Regions from separate parts of the Kitasatospora sp. NPDC057595 genome, predicted to be linked through region 3. Evidence: riboswitches for the same ligand, from Rfam matches in the RefSeq annotation. Region 3 holds a riboswitch; each other region holds the start of a gene.
The links. A riboswitch is a leader RNA that binds a small molecule or an ion and turns the genes downstream of it on or off. The one in region 3 is predicted to bind cyclic di-AMP.
Positions count from the first base shown of each region.

Region 1: another riboswitch for cyclic di-AMP. It lies ahead of ACFU9E_RS02040 (transglycosylase family protein); the one in region 3 lies ahead of ACFU9E_RS33455 (M23 family metallopeptidase).
Region 2: another riboswitch for cyclic di-AMP. It lies ahead of ACFU9E_RS27935 (transglycosylase family protein); the one in region 3 lies ahead of ACFU9E_RS33455 (M23 family metallopeptidase).

Region 1 covers NZ_JBHVGL010000001.1:463,838-470,610, forward strand. Annotated here, with positions in the region: gene ACFU9E_RS02020 (MazG family protein) at 58-1,095, shown strand; gene ACFU9E_RS02025 (IS5 family transposase) at 1,255-2,139, shown strand; gene ACFU9E_RS02030 (SDR family NAD(P)-dependent oxidoreductase) at 2,163-2,588, opposite strand; gene ACFU9E_RS02035 (cytochrome P450) at 2,797-4,098, shown strand; cyclic di-AMP (ydaO/yuaA leader) riboswitch at 4,330-4,478, shown strand; gene ACFU9E_RS02040 (transglycosylase family protein) at 4,484-5,413, shown strand; gene eno (phosphopyruvate hydratase) at 5,659-6,773, shown strand, end outside.
Region 2 covers NZ_JBHVGL010000021.1:158,089-164,861, reverse strand. Annotated here, with positions in the region: gene ACFU9E_RS27945 (hypothetical protein) at 188-1,108, shown strand; gene ACFU9E_RS27940 (hypothetical protein) at 1,175-3,409, opposite strand; cyclic di-AMP (ydaO/yuaA leader) riboswitch at 3,715-3,841, shown strand; gene ACFU9E_RS27935 (transglycosylase family protein) at 3,828-5,033, shown strand; gene ACFU9E_RS27930 (hypothetical protein) at 5,217-5,417, shown strand; gene ACFU9E_RS27925 (LacI family DNA-binding transcriptional regulator) at 5,514-6,533, opposite strand; gene ACFU9E_RS27920 (alpha-amylase family glycosyl hydrolase) at 6,559-6,773, opposite strand, start outside.
Region 3 covers NZ_JBHVGL010000035.1:20,331-27,103, reverse strand. Annotated here, with positions in the region: gene ACFU9E_RS33465 (alpha/beta fold hydrolase) at 1-778, opposite strand, end outside; gene ACFU9E_RS33460 (YiaA/YiaB family inner membrane protein) at 901-1,191, opposite strand; cyclic di-AMP (ydaO/yuaA leader) riboswitch at 1,435-1,593, shown strand; gene ACFU9E_RS33455 (M23 family metallopeptidase) at 1,606-2,475, shown strand; gene ACFU9E_RS33450 (hypothetical protein) at 2,551-3,000, opposite strand; gene ACFU9E_RS33445 (hypothetical protein) at 3,185-4,150, opposite strand; gene ACFU9E_RS33440 (GNAT family N-acetyltransferase) at 4,194-4,766, shown strand; gene ACFU9E_RS33435 (sensor domain-containing protein) at 4,892-5,629, shown strand; gene ACFU9E_RS33430 (hypothetical protein) at 5,809-6,552, shown strand; gene ACFU9E_RS33425 (GNAT family N-acetyltransferase) at 6,579-6,773, shown strand, end outside.

The sequences.
Region 1 (6,773 bases), on a different contig from region 3:
CCGAACCGTGCGCGACACCGGCACCGGCCCGCGGACCGGTGCGGGTAGGTTCGGGGTGTGACGACGAATCCTCCGGGCGCGAAGCTGATCCTCCTCATCACCACCCACCGGGTGGCCCCCGGCCTGCTGTCCTGGCCCGCCTGGGAGGCGCTGCGCTCGGCCGGCCGGGTGCTCGCCGCCGACCCCGCCCACCCGCAGCTGCCCGCCGTGGAGCAGGCCGGGGTCGAGGTCCGGATCGTGGCCCCCGGCTCGGCCCCCGCGCTGGCCCGGCTGCTCACCGGGGCCCCGGCCGAGCCGGGCGCCGGCGCCGGCCCGACGGTCTGGCTGGGCAGCCCGGACGGCGACCCCGGGCTGACCGACGCGCTGGCCCGCCTCGCCGTCGAGCACGCCGGCGAGGTGCCGGAGATCGAGGTGCTCCCCGGCTCCTACGACCTGCCGGGCGCGCGGCTGCTGGACCTGGTCTCCGTGATGGACCGGCTCCGCTCGCCGGGCGGCTGCCCGTGGGACGCCGAGCAGACCCACGCCAGCCTGGTGAAGTACCTGGTCGAGGAGGCCTACGAACTGGTCGAGGCGATCGAGGAGGGGGACCGCGACATGCTCCGCGAGGAGCTGGGCGACGTCCTGCTCCAGGTCTTCTTCCACTCCCGGATCGCCGAGGAGCACCCCACCGGCGCCTTCTCGATCGACGACGTGGCGGGCGACATCGTCGACAAGCTGATGTACCGCCACCCGCACGTGTTCGGCGACGCCGAGGCGAGCGGTTCGGCCGAGGTGGAGGCCAGCTGGGAGGCGCTCAAGGCGGCCGAGAAGTCGGAGCGCGAATCGGTGCTGGACGGCGTGCCGGCCGGGCTGCCCTCGCTCGCGTACGCGGCGAAGCTGGTGTCCCGGGTGCGCCGGGCCGGTTTCACGGGCGTGCCGGACGAGCCGTACGAGCTGCCCGCCGACCTCACGGCGGAGTCGGCGGGCCGGCTGCTGCTCGCGGTGGCGCAGCGCGCGCACGACGCCGGGGTCGATGTCGACGCCGCCCTGCGGGCCGCGGCCCGCGGCTACCGGGACGCGGTGCGCGCCGCCGAGGGTCTGAAGCCGGAGGAGTAGCGGTCACGCCCCCGGACGGTCCCACCCCGGACGGTCCCACCCCGGACGGTCCCACCCCGGACGGCGACGCCTCAGAAAGTGTTGGGTAATTGATCAACTGCGTGCCGTGATGCGTTGGCGGTGATCTTCGCGGACGTGGCGTCCGCGAAGATCACCGCCATGTGTGTCTGTGCGTGCAAGCCGTCCTACGACTCGTCGTTGACGGATTCCCAGTGGGCGGTGATCGAGCCGCTGCTTCCGGTACGGGATCCTCGTCGGGCGGGTCGGCGGCTGAAGTTCCCGCGGCGGCTGGTCGTGGACACGGTGCTGTACGTGCTGGTCAGTGGATGCGCGTGGCGGTTGGTGCCGCACGATCTGGCGCCGTGGGACGTGGCGTACCGGTGGTTCCGTGCCTGGACGGCGGACGGGACCTGGAACGGGGTCCACGATGCGTTGCGTGAGCGGGTCCGGGTGGCGGACGGGCGGGATCCGCAGCCTTCGGCGGCGGTGCTGGACTCGCAGTCGGCCCGCAGCCACCAGGGCGGGCAGGCGATCGGCTACGACGCGGGCAAGCGCGTGCGGGGCCGCAAGCGCCACCTGCTGGTGGACACCTGCGGGCTCGTGCTGCGGGCGGTCGTGCACTCGGCGTCGGTGCAGGACCGGGCCGGCGCGAAGCTGGTCCTCACCGGGGTTCGGGAGGAGTTTCCGCAGGTCGGGCTGGTCTGGGTCGACGGCGGCTACGTCAACGTGGTCGACGCGGGGCTGGTGGGGTGGGCTGCCGGGCGCGAGGGCCTGGAGATCGTCGCGGTGCCGCGCAACGCGGATGTGAAAGGCTTCCAGGTGCTGCCCCGCAGGTGGGTGGTCGAGCGGACATTCTCCTGGCTGGGACGGTGCAGACGGTTGGCACGGGACTACGAGCGCAAGACCGCGCACGCCGAAGCGATGATCAAGGTCGCCATGATCCGGCTCATGGCCGCCCGCCTCGCCGGCGAGGAGATCGAACCACGCGGCCCCATCGAGACCGAAGCAGCCCGCCGCCTCGCCGACGACCTCAAGAACGAGTGATCACCCGATTACCCAACACTTTCTCAGACGGCGGCGACGTCCTCCACCGGGCGGCGCTGCGCCGGGACGACGACCTCGCCGATCGCCTCGCCGACCAGGGCGACGAGTTCGGCGAGCCGCTCCAGGTCGAGGTGGTCGGGCAGGTCGGAGAGGGAGACGATCCGCTCGCCGTCCGGCCCGGCCACGCAGAACAGGTCGATCGGGCCCAGGTGCTTCTCGGCGGTGTCGACCAGCGCGGCGACGTCACTGGGGCGGCGGACGTCGCCGCAGACGCCGACGACCGGGCAGCGCGGCCGGTCGAGTTCGGTGGCGAGGTCCTCGGCGACCCCGACCCGCTGGTCGGCGATCAGCACGCCGGCGGCGCCCGCCGCGGTGAGGCGGCGGGCGAGGTCCGCCCCCGACCCGCCGTCGAGGACGGTGATCACGACGACCGAACCGGTGACCCGCATGGCCTTGCTCCTCCCTGTGGGCGGCTCCGCACCGTCGCCCACGGACATCTTGCGGAGGATCGTAGGCAGGTCCTGACCCTCCGCAACAGGAATTACCCCTCAGGTGACCAGGCTCACGCCTGCCACGCGGAAGGGCTTCGCCCGGTGCCCCGAGCGCCCGTGTGCACGCCGTGCGGTCGCCGGGACACGCCCGGGATACCGTCGAGCCATGCCAGCTCAGCCCGCCTCCGCCCGTCCGCCCCTGTTCACCTGGGAGTTCGCCGCCGATCCGTACCCCGCGTACGCGTGGCTGCGCGAGCACGAGCCGGTGCACCGGACCACCCTGCCGAGCGGGGTCGAGGCATGGCTGGTCACGCGGTACGCGGACGCCCGGCAGGCGCTCGCGGACAGCCGGCTCTCCAAGAACCCGGTGCACCACAGCGAGCAGGCCCACCGCACCGGCCGGGTCGGCATCCCGGGCGAGCGCCAGGCCGATCTGATGACGCACCTGCTGAACATCGACCCGCCGGACCACACCCGGCTGCGCCGGCTGGTGTCCAAGGCGTTCACGCCGCGCCGGGTGGCGGCCTTCGAACCGCGGGTGCAGCAGCTGACCGACCGGCTGATCGACGGCTTCGCGGCGCGCGGCTCGGCCGACCTCATCCACGAGTTCGCCTTCCCGCTCCCCATCTACGCGATCTGCGACCTGCTCGGGGTGCCGGCCGAGGACCAGGACGACTTCCGGGACTGGGCCGGGATGATGCTGCGACACACCAAGCCGGGCCACGGCGGCGGCGGCCGCGGCGGGGTGGGGCGCGCGGTGAAGCGGATGCGGGCGTACCTGGCGGAGCTGATCCACCGCAAGCGGGCCGACCTCGGCGACGACCTGATCTCGGGGCTGATCCGGGCCAGCGACCACGGCGAGCACCTGACCGAGAACGAGGCCGCGGCGATGGCCTTCATCCTGCTGTTCGCCGGCTTCGAGACGACGGTCAACCTGATCGGCAACGGCGTGTACGCGCTGCTGCGCAACCCGGGCCAGCGGGCCCTGCTCCAGGAGTCCGTGGGGCGTGGCGAGAGCGCGCTGCTGGAGACCGGGATCGAGGAGCTCCTGCGCTACGACGGGCCGGTGGAGCTGGCCACCTGGCGGTTCGCGACCAGTCCGCTGACCATCGGCGGGGTGGAGATCCCGGTCGGCGACCCGGTGCTGGTGGTGCTCGCGGCGGCGGACCGGGACCCGGCGCGGTTCGCCCACGAGAACACCCTGGACCTGGCCCGCGCGGACAACCCGCACCTGGGCTTCGGGCACGGCATCCACTACTGCATCGGCGCGCCGCTGGCGCGGCTGGAGGGGCGGGCCGCGCTGGCCACCCTGCTGACCCGGCTGCCGGACCTGCGGCTGGCCGCCGACCCCGACGACCTGCGCTGGCGCGGCGGTCTGATCATGCGTGGACTCCGTGAGCTTCCGGTGGAATTCACGCCGGAGAATGCGCAGCTCGGAGCGGTTCCGGAGGTCGGCTCGGGAAGCTGACGAGCCGGCACAACACGCTGACGGGGGCTCTCCGTTGCCCACTTTCAGGGAGTCTGAACCACCCTCAATCCGGACATACCGCCTCGGTTGGTAGGCAATCAATCACATGACGTGATGTCCATGTGATATCTGCGATATGAGCTTGTGATTGCTCTGAAGATCTGTCTACTCTCCGTGGAGTTCGCAGCTGCGAGCCCCGTGCGCGGAACGCCGAGTCCTGCCCGCCGCACCACGGGAAACCGACCAGAACCCTGGGCAGGGGCGGGGGACCCAGGTTTTGCGCCGTCTCCCACGGCTAGGGGTGAAGCCGCCTCCGCGCGGCCGGGCCACCTCCCGGTCCGAACCCGACAGCTCACCTCGCAGGCGTGCGGAGAGGGACCTCTTCATGCTGTTCGTTGGAACCGGTCGTCACCGTCGCCGTACCCAGGCCGAGAAGGCCATCGCCGTCGCCGGTGTCGCCGGCGTCGGGCTGGCGATGCCGATCCTGAGCGCCACCGGTGCCTCCGCCGCCCCGGCCTCCACCTGGGACGCGGTCGCCCAGTGCGAGAGCGGCGGCAACTGGAGCATCAACACCGGCAACGGCTTCTACGGCGGCCTCCAGTTCACCCCCAGCACCTGGAAGGCGTACGGCGGCACCGCCTACGCGCCGCAGGCCAACCAGGCCTCGAAGGGGCAGCAGATCTCGGTCGCCGAGAAGGTCCTCGCCTCGCAGGGCCCGGGCGCCTGGCCGGTCTGCTCCCAGAAGGCGGGCCTGACCAAGGGCGGCGCCCCGGCGGCGGTCGACACCTCGACGGACGCCAAGCCGGCCGCCCCGAAGCCGCAGGCCCAGCAGCAGACCCCGAAGCCCGCCGCCCCGAAGCCGGCCGCCACCCCGCAGGCCCAGCCGCAGCAGCAGGCCGCCAAGCCGCAGGCCCGGCAGTACGCGCCGCAGAGCGCCCAGCAGACCCAGCAGGCCCCGCAGCAGACCCAGCAGCAGGCCCCGCAGGCGCCGGCCTTCTCCGGCAAGGCCGGCTGGGACGCCGACGCCAAGGTGTACTGGTACCAGAACAACGGCGCCTGGTACTGGACCAGCCACCAGAGCGTCTACCAGCAGTACGCCGGCCAGCCGGCCGCCCAGCCCGTCCAGAGCGCCCCCGCCGCCCAGCAGCAGCCGGCCGGCCAGGGCTACACCGTCCGCTCCGGCGACACGCTCGCCGGGATCGCCACCGCCCAGGGCGTCTCCGGCGGCTGGCAGGCGCTGTACGACGGCAACCGCGGCACCGTCGGCGGCGACCCGAACCTGATCGTCCCGGGCCAGGTCCTGACCCTCGGCTGACGGCCGGTCCGATCCCACGGACGGGCGGAGGGGGCCGATCGGTCCCCTTCGTCCGCATCCGGCCCCCGCAGGTCGGGCAACCAGGTGAACTACCGGTGGGTAGCACGGCCACACGCTGAGACGGAACCGAGGTCGACGTGGCCCGGACAGCCCGTGCGGTTAGGCTCTGGTCGTAACGACTCCGCAATCGTCCGGCCGACTGCACCCCACCGTCAGCCGAACCTGCTTCCGCTAGGAGATGCCTCGTGCCGTCCATCGATGTCGTCGTCGCTCGTGAGATTCTCGACTCGCGCGGCAACCCCACGGTCGAGGTCGAGGTCGGCCTCGACGACGGCAGCACCGGCCGTGCCGCCGTCCCGTCGGGTGCTTCCACCGGCGCCTTCGAGGCGCTGGAGCTCCGCGACGGTGACAAGAACCGCTACTTCGGCAAGGGCGTGGAGAAGGCCGTCCTGGCCGTCATCGAGCAGATCGGCCCCGAGCTGGTCGGCTACGACGCCACCGAGCAGCGCCTGATCGACCAGGCCATGCTCGACCTGGACGCCACCCCGGACAAGTCCTCGCTCGGCGCCAACGCCATCCTGGGCGTCTCGCTGGCCGTCGCGCACGCCGCCTCCGAGGCCAGCGATCTGCCGCTGTTCCGCTACCTGGGCGGCCCGAACGCGCACGTCCTGCCGGTCCCGATGATGAACATCCTCAACGGCGGCTCGCACGCGGACTCCAACGTCGACATCCAGGAGTTCATGATCGCCCCGATCGGCGCGGAGTCCTTCTCCGAGGCCGTCCGCTGGGGCGTCGAGGTCTACCACACCCTCAAGGGCGTGCTGAAGGAGCGCGGTCTGTCGACCGGCCTGGGCGACGAGGGCGGCTTCGCCCCCAACCTGGACTCCAACCGCGAGGCCCTGGACCTCATCGTCGAGGCCATCCAGAAGGCCGGCTACGTGCCGGGCAAGGACGTCGCGCTGGCCCTGGACGTCGCCTCCTCCGAGTTCTACGAGGACGGCGCCTACCAGTTCGAGGGCAAGGCGCTCTCCTCCGCCGAGCTCATCGAGTACTACGCCGGCCTGGTCGCCGCCTACCCGCTGGTCTCCATCGAGGACCCGCTGGACGAGTCGGACTGGGACGGCTGGAAGGCCATGACCGAGAAGCTGGGCGACAAGGTCCAGCTGGTCGGCGACGACCTGTTCGTCACCAACCCGGCCCGCCTGGCCCGCGGCATCGAGACCGGCACCGCCAACGCGCTGCTGGTGAAGGTCAACCAGATCGGCTCGCTGACCGAGACCCTGGACGCCGTCGAGCTGGCCCAGCGCAACGGCTACCGCTGCATGATGTCGCACCGCTCCGGCGAGACCGAGGACGTCAC
Region 2 (6,773 bases), on a different contig from region 3:
TCGCCCGCATGCTGTGAGACATCTCACGCGCCGGACCGGCAACGCGGTTCCCGTTCCGGCGCATCTGAACGGGTACCGGGAGAACTGCCGCCCGAGGGTCGGTTATGTCCGGTTTTCACGGTGGCCGCCCCTCTCGGTTCGGCAGCCGACTGCGGGACGGGCGGACCGATGTCCTACGATCTCCGCCATGAGCACCGCAGCCATCCCGGGCGCGCCACTGCCCGTCCGCACTCCAGGCTCCCGTGCGCGGGGGCGCCACCGCCGTCCCGAGCGCCCCGAGATCCCGGCCGGTTCCCCGGCCCTGCTGCTCGCCGTCCCCGCGGCCGCCGGGCCGGAATCCCGGCCCGTCGTCGAGGAGCTGCTGTCCATCGTCCGCAGCGAGCAGAACGGCGTGCGGACCGCCGCCGGCTACCTGCCCTCCGGTGGCACCGAGGGCGAGGCGGGCGGCGAGCGCACCGTGGCCGAGCTGCTGGCCGAGGCGGCCGAGGCCGGCCTGCCCGCGCCGGTCGTGGTGCCGCTGGTGCCCGGCCCGCACGACTTCCTCCCCCAACTGCACGCGCTGGCCGCCGAGTACGGCGCCCCGGTGACCGACACGCTGGGCCCGCACCCGCTGCTCGCCGAGGCCGTCCACGTCCGCCTCTCCGAGGCCGGACTGGCCCGCGCCGACCGGGCCCGGCTGTTCGCCATCGCGACCGCCGCCGACGGCGTGGTGCTCACCACCGTCGGCGGGCAGGTCGCCGCCGACGCCGCCGGCATCACCGGCATGCTGCTGGCCGCCCGGCTCGCGGTACCGGTGGTCGCCGCCGCACTGGACGTGCCCGGCTCGGTGGCGGATGCCGTCGCCCACCTCAAGGAGATGGGTGCCCAGAACCCGGCGCTGGCCCCGCTGGTGATCGGCCCCGAGGCGGACGCCGAGCTGCTCGCCGCGGCCGCCGAGGAGTCCGGCTGCCCGTCGGCCGCGCCGCTGGGCGCGTACCAGGCGGTCGGCCAGCTGGTCGCCTCCACCTACCTGGCCACCCTGCCGGCCTTCGACCCCGAGGACGGGGCCGAGGGGGCCGGCGCCGAGGAGGGCGCGGCGCGCGCCGCCGGCCGGCACGCCGCCCAGTAGCACCCACCGCGCGACGCCGCCGTGCGAAGGGCCCGGAACGGTTCGTCCGCTCCGGGCCCTCGGCGTCTACCGGCCGACCCGGGTGGTGGGCGCGGCGGCGTCCTTCAGTCGCAGCGCGGGCACCTGCACCGGCCGTGACTGGCCGGCCAGGGTGGGCACCACGGCCGCGGCGGCGTTCCACCGCGGCTGGGCGGTGCCCTCCTCACCGGCCCGGCGCACCTGGAGCACCTCGGTGGAGCCGGCCCGGCGCAGCAGGATGTTCTTGGGCGGCCCGGCCTCCGGGTCCAGCCACAGTTCGTTGCCGCCGAACTCGCAGTCCAGCACCAGCAGGTCGTCCGGCTTGCCGTCGGCCCCGGCGCGGAAGGCGATCCCGGCCCGGCGGTAGCCGGTGAAGCGGCAGCGGCCGAAGGTGACGGACTCTCCGGCGAGTTCGTGCCGGGTGGTGGAGACCGCGAAGTCGCTGTGCCCGGCGGCGTCGATCAGCAGGCCGTCGAAGACGGTGCCCTTGTCCCGGCCGAGCGCGTGCAGGGCCACTCCCCCGGCCGCGTTGCCGTAGAGCACGCTCGCGGTGTAGTCGAAGTCGTTGAGGTAGGCGCCGTGCTCGATGCCCCAGCCGCCGTTGTGGTAGGCGGCGAACTCGGTGACGACGTGGTGCTGCTTGGCGTTGAGCCAGACGAAGATGCCGTCCTGCAGGTTGTTGTGGGCCAGGCAGCGCTGGAAGGTCCAGACGCCCTCGCTGTTCTCCGGCCACTCGAAACCGGAGGCGCCGTTGGCCCCCCGCACGCCGACCGCCACGCAGTCCAGCGCCTTGCCGCCGGTGCCGGCGCCGAGGTTGAAGCCGGTCAGCCGGTAGGCGCGGGGGTTGGGTTCGAGCAGGGTGCGGGAGGCCACGCAGGACTCGTAGACGATGTCGTCGGAGGGCTGCTGGGGGGTGCGGGTGTCCAGCGGCCCGTCCCACCAGTAGGCGTCCTCCCAGGTCTCGTGGCTGATGCAGCCGCGGAAGGTGATGCCGTGGCTGGCGTGCGGGACGTACGCGTGGCTGCCGGCGTCGCGGACCACCACGCCCTCGACGACGGTGCCGCGGGCGGCGTCGCCGAGCCGGTGGAAGTGCAGGCCGTAGCGGCCGAGCACCGGCGCGGTGACCGGGGCGGTGCCGTCGGCGCCCTTCCAGGTCTCCTTGGTGTCGGCGCGCGGGCCGACCCAGCGCAGCGCGGTGTGCCGGACGTCGGCGCGGCGGGAGCTGGTGAGGTGGACGTGGCTGCGGCCCTTCGCGGTGCCCTCGACCCGGACGCTGCGGGTCAGGTTGAGCACCTCGGCGCCGACGGTGACGCCCCCTCCGGCGGCGACCTTCGGGTGGGGGTGCTTGAGCGGGGTCTCCAGGGTGACGGTGGTTCCGCTGACGGACCGGATGGTGACGAGGTCGTAGCGGTCGGCGAAGCCCTCCTGGTCGGGCGGGCCGGTCGGGGTGACGGCGAGTTCGTCGCCGGGCAGCCAGCCGGCGGGCGGGGCGGCCAGGGCGAGGGCGGTGTCGCCGGCCCTGAGCTCGCCCTCGGCGCGGACCCAGGCGGTCTTGGCGGCGCCGTCCAGCCGCAGGTAGCCCGCGCCGGTGACCCAGAGGCCGACGTCGGTGTCGACCACCTTCATGCCGTCGCCCTGGAAGCGCTTCTCGTCGACGCCGGGGAAGCGCAGGGTGTGGACGTGGGTGCCGTCGGGGGCGAGGGCGAGGGCGCCGCGGACCTCGACGTTGCCGGCGGCGGCGAGGGTGAGGGTGCGGTCGGCGGCGAAGGTGAGCGCGCCGCCGGGCTCGACCAGCAGGGAGCCGACCTCGGCGTCGGTGTCGAGCAGCACCCGGTCGGTGATCCGTACGGCGCCGCGCGGGCCGGGCGGGTTGCCGCCCCAGCCGGCCCGGTCCGACCAGCGGCGTCCGCCCTGGTCCACGGTGGGCGCGGGGGCGGGCTGTTCGGGGGCTCCGCCGACCGGCGGGCCGCTGCCGTCCGTCGGGGCGCCGCCGTGGCCGCCGTCGGGGCCCATCGGTCCAGCGGCCTCGGTCGGGGTCGTCCCGATGACGGCGGCCGGGGTGACGAGCCGGGTCTCGCCGGTCAGCGAGCGGCGCAGGACCTCCTCCCCGCTGATCGCCGCGAAGGCGGTGCCGACGGCGAGCCAGCGCAGTAATGCCCGGCGGGTCAGGTGAGTTCGGGTCGGTTCGGGTGGGATGTCCGCTCTGCGGTGCTTTGCCCGGCGATGCGCTCCAGCCGGCCGAACGGCCGGACGGGAGGCGTCCGGCTCCTCGTCGATGCCCATCGGTGCGTAGCCCTCTCCCCGGACGGCTGCGGCGTGCCGGCGTGCCGCCGACGCTCTGAAGCATAGGCAGTTGCATTGGCCGCCACCGGCGTTGCGGGAAATCGGTCATTTCTGATCATGAAGGGCGGCCATTCGGCCGGGATTTCGTAAACCGTGACGAGAGTCACACATGTTTGCGGTTTGAACGCGCCTCTGCTTAACGTGCTCCCCGTTCGTGGCCACACGGACCCAGTTCGTCCGCGACGCCGAGTCCTGCCGTCGGGCGCACTGGCAGCGCAATGCACCACGGCAGGAGCGGGGGAACCACAGGTAGTTCGCCCAGGACCGGTCCACGGACCGGCCCGGGGCTAGGGGTGAAGCCGCGTCCACAGCGCGGCCGGGCAACTCCAGCCCGAATCCGACAGCTCACCTCGCAGGCGTGGGAGAGGACCGCGTCTTCATGCTGCCCACCAACGGCACCCGACTGTCCGGCCGTACCCGTCGCGCGATCGCCACCCTCGGCGTCGCGGGCATCGGCCTCACCATCCCCTGCCTGACCGCCGGCACCGCCTCGGCCGCCTCCGTCGCCACCTGGGACAAGGTCGCCCAGTGCGAGAGCGGCGGCAACTGGAGCATCAACACCGGCAACGGCTTCTACGGCGGCCTCCAGTTCACCAGCTCCACCTGGGCCTCGTTCGGCGGCACCGGCTACGCCGCGCGTGCCGACCTGGCCACCAAGGACCAGCAGATCGCGATCGCCGAGAAGGTCCTGGCCGTGCAGGGCCCCGGCGCCTGGCCGGTCTGCTCGGTCCAGGCCGGTCTGACCAAGGGCGGCGCCCCGGCCGCGGTGGACACCTCCTCCGCCGCCGCCACCACGCCGGCCGCCCAGACCCCGGCCCCGGCCGCCAAGCCCACCGAGAAGCCCGCCGAGAAGCCCGCCGCGGCCCCGCAGAGCCGGCAGTGGCGTCAGCAGGCCGGTCAGCAGGCCGCCGAGGACTACACCGTGGTCGCCGGCGACTGGCTGTCCACCATCGCCGACCGGCACCAGGTCCAGGGCGGCTGGCAGCGGCTGTACGAGCTCAACCGCGCCACCCTGACCGACGGCCCGCACGCCATCTACCCGGGCCAGCACCTGACCCTCGGCGAGCGCGCCACCGGCCAGGGCTTCGACTGGTTCAACCGCGACCAGGGCGGCGCCCAGGGCCAGGCCCAGACCCCGGCCACCCCGCCGGCGACCAAGCCCGCCGCGCAGGCCGGGACCCCGGCCCCCGCCCCGACCGCCACCGGCAGCATGGCCGCCGCCGTCGCCTTCGCCCAGTCGAAGGTCGGCCAGGCCTACGTCTACGGCGGCACCGGCAACGGCGGCTGGGACTGCTCCGGCCTCACCCAGGCCGCGCTGCGCGCCGCGGGCATCTCCGTCCCGCGTATCGCCGCCGACCAGGCCGCCGCGTCCACCCACGTCTCGCTGGACGCCCTCAAGGCCGGCGACCTGCTGTTCTGGTCCAACAACGGCAAGGACTCCGGCGTCTACCACGTCGCGCTCTACATCGGCGACGGCAAGTACGTCGAGGCCGCCAACCCGAGCTCGGGCGTGCGCGTCCAGACCGTCGCCAACTGGGCCCCGGACTTCGCCGGCCGGGTCTGACCCCGCCACACCGTCACACCTGCCGCACCTGCCGCGCCGAAGCCCCCGGGGAGAGTCCTGCCGCTCCTCCCCGGGGGCTTCGGCCTGCGCGGACGCGCCGGGGCGGGTCCGGGCGCCGGACGGCCGTGGCCAAACGGGGCCGCGGCGGGCATGCTGCTGCCCTGCACCCGAGGAGGAGTCACCATGGCACAGGTCACCGTCTCGCTCGACGCCAATCTCGCGATCGACGTGATGACGCTGTCCGGCACCAGGAGCCCGCAGGACGCCGTCGAACTGATCCTCCGCGACTACCTGGAGCGGGGCCGGCGCACCGGGACCCGCACCGGCGACGCCGCCGACGGCCACCGGGTCTCCCAGGAGCGTCCGAACACCCAGGAGGGCTGAGCCCGGGAAGGCCGAGGAGCCCGGGACCCCCGAAGGACCCGGGCACACCGAAGGGGCCCGGGAGCAGCCTGCTCCCGGGCCCTCTCCCGGGTCCGCTCAGCGCGCGCGGGCGCCGGTCGACCCGCGCATCACCAGCTCCGGCTGGAACATGAACTCCCCGCGCTGCGCGGCGTTCCCGCCGACCTCCTCCAGCAGCGCGTCCACCGCCGCGGTGGCCATCGCCTCCACCGGCTGGCGCACGGTGGTCAGCGGCGGCTCGGTGAAGGCGATCAGTGGCGAGTCGTCGAAGCCGACCACCGAGACGTCCTGCGGCACCGACAGACCCCGCTGCCGGACCGCGCGGATCGCGCCGAGCGCCATCATGTCGCTGCCGCAGACGATCGCCGTGCAGCCCTTGTCGAGCAGCGCCCCGGCCGCCGCGTGCCCGCCCTCCACGCTGAACAGCGTGTGGTGGACGAGCCCCTGCGCCTCCTGCGCGGTGAACCCCAGCACCTCGCGCATGGCCGCGGTGAAGCCCTCGATCTTGCGCAGCACCGGCACGTACCGCTGCTGGCCGACCGCCAGGCCGATCCGCTCGTGGCCGAGTTCGGCCAGGTGCTGGACGGCCATCCACATCGCGGCCCGGTCGTCGGGCGAGATGAACGGCGCGTCGATCCGCTCGCTGTAGCCGTTGATCAGCACGAACGGCACCCCGCGTCCGGCCAGCCGGGCGTACCGGTCGTGGTCGGCGGTGGAGTCGGCGTGCAGACCGGAGACGAAGACGATGCCCGCCACGCCCCGGTCGACCAGCATCTCGACCAGTTCGTCCTCGGTCGAGCCGCCCGGCGTCTGGGTGCAGAGCACCGGCGTGAAGCCGTGCCGGCTGAGCGCCTGCTCGATCACCTGGGCCAGCGCCGGGAAGATCGGGTTGCTCAGCTCCGGGGTGATCAGCCCGATCAGCCCGGCGCTGCGCCGGCGCAGCCGGGTCGGCCGCTCGTAGCCGAGCACGTCCAGGGCCGCCAGCACGGTCTGCCGGGTGGTGGCCGAGACGTTGGCCTTGCCGTTGAGCACGCGGGAGACGGTGGCTTCGCTGACCCCCGCCTGCGCCGCGATGTCTGAGAGTCGCGCCGTAGTCACGGTTCCAGAGCCTATTGCAACCACGTCAGACCGCCCACCAGTCGGTGCTGTCCGCGGCGAGCACCGCCTCGCCGTCCGCCACCACCGGGTCGGCGTCGGCGGAGGTGAGCAGCAGCCGGCCGGGGGCCGGTATGCGCACCGGGGCTCCGGTGGTGTTGACGGTGCAGACGAAGGAGCCGCGGCGCAGCACCAGGGTGCCCTCGGGGCTGTCCAGCCACTCGACGTCGGTGCCGGCGCCGA
Region 3 (6,773 bases):
GGTGGTCGGCCATCGGGTAGTGGCCCGCGCCCTCGATCATCACCTTCCGCGCGTTCAGCGCGGCGGCCTGCCGGTCGGCGACCAGCTCCGGCTTCGAGAAGTCGGGGTCCTTCGAGCCCATCACCACCAGCGCCGGGCAGCGCACGGCGGCGGTCCAGCCGGTCGGCGCCGAGTCGCCGCGCACGTAGCCGCGGGTGGCGGTCCGGCGGCCCGGGGTGCGCATCGCGGCGACCAGCCCGGCCACGTACTCCTCGTGGTCGGCCGGCTTGGGGCCCGGGTAGGCGGCCTTGCGGTGGTAGAGGCCCCAGAACGCGGGCGAGCGCACCAGCAGTGCGCCCATCGCGCCGACCACCAGGCGCTGCAGCGCGCCCGGCGGCACGTTCTCGACGAAGGCGTCGATCAGGACGACGCCGGCGACCCGCCCGGGGGCGTCCCCGGCCGCCTTGACGACGCTGGCTCCGGTGTAGGAGTTGCCCGCCAGCACGGCCCGGTCGACGCCCAGGTGGTCCAGCAGGGCGAGGACGTCACCGGCTATCGAGGCGGGGGAGTAGTCGTCCCAGAGGATCGAGGACTCGCCGAAGCCGCGCAGGTCCATGGTGATCACCCGGCGGCCGGCGGCGGCCAGCAGCGGGCGCAGGTGGCGGTAGGCGGCCCGGCTGTCGAGCATCCCGGGGAGCAGGACGACCGGGACGCCCTCGCCGTGCTCGGTGTCGTCGAAGGCGATCCGGCCGCCGGGCAGGTCGAGGTGGTGGGTGACGGGGGCGAGGGTGCCGTTCATGGGGAGCCTCCTGGGGCGGGATCGTCGGCGAGGCGCCGATGGCCATAAAGCTAAGGCTAATAGCCTTAGCCGTCAAGCTATCGGTCGTTCTCCGTGTGACCGGCCCCGCCGGTGGAGACCGGTCAGACGCCTTCCACCTTGAACGGGTCGTGCTCGGTCAGCAGCTTGTCCAGCCGCGCCTGGTCGACCCGGGTCACCAGCTCGGAGGTCTCCTGCCGGTCCCGGACCACCTTGGAGAGGGTGAACGTCGAGGTGATCGTGTAGAGCAGGCCGAGGGCGAGGAACGCCCGGGTCCACGGCTCCACCGGGAGGAAGGCGATCCCGACGCCGAGGGTGGTGCCGGAGAGGGCGAAGGACAGCACGGCCTGGATGTAGTACGCAGGCGTGGTGCGGGACTGCATCGGTGCGCTCATGGCGTCAGGATGGCCGCGCGGAGCCCGGCCGCACATGAGTAGGCGTACTCAAGTGAGGGGCCGTTCGTTGACGTCCTGACACGTTCGGTAGTGTCAGTTGTCATCAAACGTCCCAAATCGCCCACCGGACCGCGTGGTGTCCGGTCCGTATCGGTCGTCACCAACGGATGGCTTGGAATCGGGGGCCTCTCGGATTAACGTTTGATAACGCAGCGCGGTCGCAACGCCGTACCCAGACGGCACCGTGCGCCGTCGCCTAATCCCACCGGCCGGCCTTCGGGCAGGCCAGGGAGCCGGGGAACCACGTTCCTTGGGGTGAATCGGCCGGGCCCAGGCCCAGCCGTAGGAGACCTTCCTGCTCCGAACCCGTCAGCTAACCCGGTAGGCGCGAAGGAAGGAAAGGAGCGCGCCTCCGTGGCGTCGACGCACACCCCGGCACATCCGTCCGGTTCCTCGGCCGGTACCCAGCTGCTCGACCACCCCGGCCCGTTCACCGGGCAGGGCCCGTTCGGCGGCCCCGCCGACGAGACCGCTCCGCCGGCCGCCGAGACCAGCCGGCACCGGATGCCCCGGCAGGGCCGCGGCACCGCTCCGCTGCTCGGCGTCACCGCCGTCGCCGCCACCCTGGGCGCCACCGGCTTCGCCTCCGCCACCCCGGCCGCCGCTCCCGCCGTCGAGACGCCCGACGAACTGCCGGTCGCGCTCTCCGCCGACCCCGGCCTCGCGCTCGCCGCCCGCATCCAGCAGCAGGCCGACAGCCAGCGCACCGCGGCCGAGGAGAGCGCCCGCGTCCAGGCCGCCCAGGAGGCCGAGGCCAAGCGCGCCGCCCAGGTCGCCCAGCAGGAGGAGGCCAGGCGGGCCGCCGAGGAGGCCGAGAAGGCCAAGCTCGCCGCCATCAAGCTGCCGGTGCGGGACTACAACCTCTCGGCCCACTACGGCCAGAGCGCCCGCTACTGGGCCCACCTGCACACCGGCCTGGACTTCGCCGCCGACACCGGCACCCCGGTCTACGCGGTCGGCCAGGGCACCATCACCTCAGCCGGCTGGGCGGGCGCCTACGGCTACCGGATCGTCGAGACCCTGCCCGACGGCACCGAGATCTGGTACTGCCACCTCTCCTCGATCATCAAGGGCTCGGGCAAGGTCGTCCCCGGCCAGCAGATCGGCAAGGTCGGCGCGACCGGCAACGTCACCGGCCCGCACCTGCACGTCGAGGTCCGCCCCGGTGGCGGCGCCCCCGTCGACCCGGAGAGCTGGTTCGAGCAGCGCGGCGTCACCCCCTGACGCCGCCCCGGACACCCTGAGCACCCCGCCCCGCCGGACGTGATCCGGCGGGGCGGGGCGCTGTCGGGGATCGGATCAGCAGGTGACGGGCGCGGTGACGGTCGCGGTCGCCCCGTAGCCCCAGGTGGTGGTCGTGAGGGTGGCCGTGACGGTGGAGCCGCACGGCGCGGTGGCCGCCAGGTAGCCGAAGCCGCGCCCGCCGGGCGGGAGGATGCCGCTCCCGGTGTCGGTGCCGAGCGAGGCGCCGCCGACGACGCCGAGGGTCAGGGTGTACGAGGCGGACTGCGCGGTCCAGTCGGAACGGGTCGGCGAAGTGTAGCCGCCGGCCGTCACGCCGGTGCCGTCGATCGTGACGCAGACCTGGCTCCGGAGTGCACCGACGGGGCCGTCGGCACAGGTGGTGGTCGCGGTGGTCGTGGTGCCCGCCGTCGTGCCGGTGGTCTGCGCGGTGGCCTGGGCGGCACCCGCGAAACCGAGCGAGGACAGCGCGGTACCGGCCGCCAGGACCGCGACGAAACGCTTCATCAGGGTTTCTCTCCTTCGAAAACGGTGGCAGGAGGAGCAGTGGAGCGCGTGTGATATGTCACGCTTCACATGGCGGATGATTCCACCGCACCCGATCCATCACTCCTGACCGGCCCCGAATCCCTTGAGGAGTACCGGAATTGACCGCTCGGTGGCTCGAATCCACGGCCGTGCCCTGCCGCCGCTACTCCGCCTCGGGCCCCTCGTACCCCTCCGGCCCCTCGTGGTCCCCGTGCTCCTCGTATCCCTCGTACTCCTCGTATCCTTCGGGGTCCTCCGCCGGCTCCAGCCCGGCCAGGTAGGCGTCGATCTCCGCCTGCCCCGGCTCCGGCGCCAGCTCCGGGAACTCCTCCACGAGCAGCCGCGGCAGCCCCGGCACCGTCCACCCGCCGGCCAGCTCCAGCGCCACCTCGACCGCGGCCTCCTCGAACGCCCCGAAGTCCCCGGCCAGCTCCTCCGGCATCGGCCGGCCCAGCGCCGTCAGCTCCGCCAGGTTCCGGTAGCTGCGCTGCATCAGCCCCTGCTCCAGCAGCCGTCGCGCGCCGTCGGTGGCCATCCCGACCGCCAGCGCCCGGGCCCCGCCGTCCCAGCCCCCGTCGTCCACCGGGTCCAGCAGCCCGTCCGCCTCCAGCGCCGCGAAGGCCGCCGACCGCTCCTGCGGCGCCAGCTCCCGGAACCCCTCCAGCCAGGCCCGCACCGCCGGCTCGTCGCCGGTGTCCACCCCGTCCGCGCGCAGCAGCAGCGTGTACAGCCGGGGCCAGGTCACCAGGTCCGCCCGGCGCAGCAGCCCGGCCGCCACCTCGCCCTGCCACTCGGCCTCGGCGTGCAGCCGCTCCTGCCGCTTGGCGTTCAGCCGCTTCGCCGCCCGCTGGTGGTCGACCAGCAGCCGCACCGCCGCGCCGTACGCCAGCGGGTCCTGCCCCGGCTCCGGCTGGACGTACAGGTACAGCCGCTCGTACAGCAGGTGCTCCACCGCGGCGGAGGTCAGTTCGGGCCAGCCGTCGTGCATCCTGCCCCCGCCCAGCTCCAGCAGCGCCAGCACCGCCCGCAGCGGGGCCTCGGCGACCGGCCGGTGGCCCGCCGCCTCCGCCCAGGCGAGCAGTTCGGCGGCCTTGGTGCGCGGGGCGAGCCGCAGGTCTTCGTCTTCCATAACCACGAACCGTAACCGCTGGTCGGGGGTAGGGTCGGGAGCCATGGTCCCCGTCCGACTCACCGGTCCCCGGCTGGCCGTCCGCGAGTTCCACCACACCCCGGAGGACGTGGACGCGCTGCACGCGGTGTTCGGCGACCCGGAGGCCACCCGTTACCTCCCCTTCGCGCCGTGGGATCCGGAGACCTGCGCCGACCAGGTCGCCCAGTTCGTGGAGGAGGCGGAGAAGGAGCACCGGGAGGTCTACCGGCTGGCCGTCACCCGGCTCGCCGACGCCGACGACCCGGCCCGCGCCGTCCCGATCGGCAACGCCGCGCTCGGCCTCGTCCCCCACCACGCCGCCCACCTCGGCTACGCCCTGCGCCGTGACGTCTGGGGGCTCGGTTACGCGGGCGAGCTGGTCGGCCTGCTGCGCGGCCTCGCCTTCGGCCCGCTCGGCCTGCACCGGCTGGAGGCCCGGGTGGACGTCGACAACGCCGCCTCGATCCGGGTACTGACCAGGGCGGGCTTCCGGCTGGAGGGCCGGGTCCGGCACGACTACCGCCGCCGGGACGGCTGGCGCGACGCCTACCAGTACGCGCTCCTCGCCGACGACGAGCCGGTGACCGGGGGATAACCCCACCCCCGGTTCGCCGGGGAGCCGGATGTTCCGCCGCCGCGCGCTCTGACAGGCTCGGGGAGTCAGCAGGACAGACCCCACGAGCCCGAACCGAGACCGACCCGAGGGACCGAGAGCCGGCCATGAGCACCCACAGCATGCAGCGCGACGAGTACGACGCGTACGACGGCCGTGACGGCGGCGACCGCCGCACCGTCGCCCGCCGCATCGAGGAGCCGCCGTACGCCTGGCGGGCCCCGTTCACCTCCTACTTCTACCGCGAGATCGGCTACACGCTGACCGGCCTGCCGCTGGCGGTCGTCGGCTTCGCCGTCGCCGTCGCGCTGTTCTCGCTCGGCCTCGGCACCGTCGTCACCGTGCTCGGCCTGCCGGTGCTGGCCGCGCTGACCGCCACCGCCCGCGGCTTCGGCGGGCTGGAGCGGGCCCGGGTGCGCGGCCTGCTCGCGCTGGACGTGCCCGCCCCGGCGCCGGTCCGCGCCGTCCGGCCGGGCGCCTGGGGCGCGATCACCGCCCGCATCGCGGACGCGGCCGGCTGGAAGGCCGTGCTCCACCAGGTGGTGATGCTGCCGTGGGCGATCCTCAGCATGGCGGTGTCGCTGGTCTTCCTCTGCGTCGGCTGGACGCTCGCGCTCTACCCCGTCTACCACTGGGTGTTCCCGCGCTACGTCGACTGGCCCGGCTACCGGCTCTTCGACTTCACCGGCGACGACGGCGTCCGGCACGAGTACTACATCGAGTCGCCGCTGCAGATCGCCGGAGTCTGCCTGGTCGGCATGCTGTTCGTCTTCCTGACCCCGCAGCTGGTGCGCGGCCTGACCAACGTCAACCGCTTCGCCGCCCGCGGCCTGCTCGGCCGCTGACCCACCCGCCCCCGGCCCCGCACCCGACGCCCGCCCCCGGCCCCGCACCCGACGCCCGCCCCCGGCCCCGCACCCGACGCCCGCACCCGACGCCCGCACCCGACGCCCGCGCCCGGCCCCGCGCCCCGCCCGGACGGCTCCGGGTGCGGGCGTCGACGGCCCGTGGTCGGATGGCGGCGATGGCCGACCGGACCGCCCGCGCCCCGGCCGCGGTCCCGTCCGCACCCCTGGTGACCTCCCGCCCGCTGGACGAGTACTGCGGCCTCTTCGGCCTCACCCGCGCCCGGATCGCCGCCCTGCCGGGCCCGCTGCTGGACTGCCCCGGCGGCGCTGCCGCCCTGGTCGCCGAGGCCCGCCCGCTCGGCTGCCGGGTGATCGCCGCCGACCCGGTGTACGCCCGGCCGGCCGACGAGATCACCGCCCGCGCCCTGGCCGCCCGGGCCGCGATGGCCGCCGCGATGGCGGCCCGCCCGGACCTCTACCCGGCCCGCCGGCACCGTCGGCCCGAGCACTACCTGCGCGGCTGGGACCGGGCCCGCCGGCTCTTCGCCGCCGACCGCGCCGCCCACCCCGGCCAGTACGTCGCGGCCGAGCTGCCCCGGCTCCCCTTCGCGGACGGTACCTTCGCCCTCACCCTGAGCGGCTACCTGGTCTTCGCCTACCCCGAGCTGTTCGGACCGGAGCGGCAGCTGGCCGCGCTGCTCGAACTGGTCCGGGTCACCGCCCCCGGCGGCGAGGTCCGGGTCCACCCGCTGTACGACGGCGAGGGGCGCCGCACCGCCGGGCTGGACGCCGCCCGCCATGCGCTCGGCGAGCGCCGGATCGCCAGCGAGATCCGGGTGGTGCCACCCGTCGACCGGGGCGGCCGGGCCCAGCGGGTGCTGGTGCTGCACCGGGTCGCCCCCCGGGTAATGGTCACCTGATAGGTTCACCCCTATACTGAACGGCCATGACCGAAATGATGATCAAGCCGGCCGAGGCCTCGGACGCCGACCGGCTCACCGCCCTGATCCAGGACTGCTCCGCCTACCGGGGCGCCTACGCGCCGATGATCGCCGGCTACCGGGTGACGCCCGAGTACCTGGCCCGGCACGAGGTCCACCTCGCGGTCCGCGCCGCCGACGACCACCTGCTCGGCTTCTAC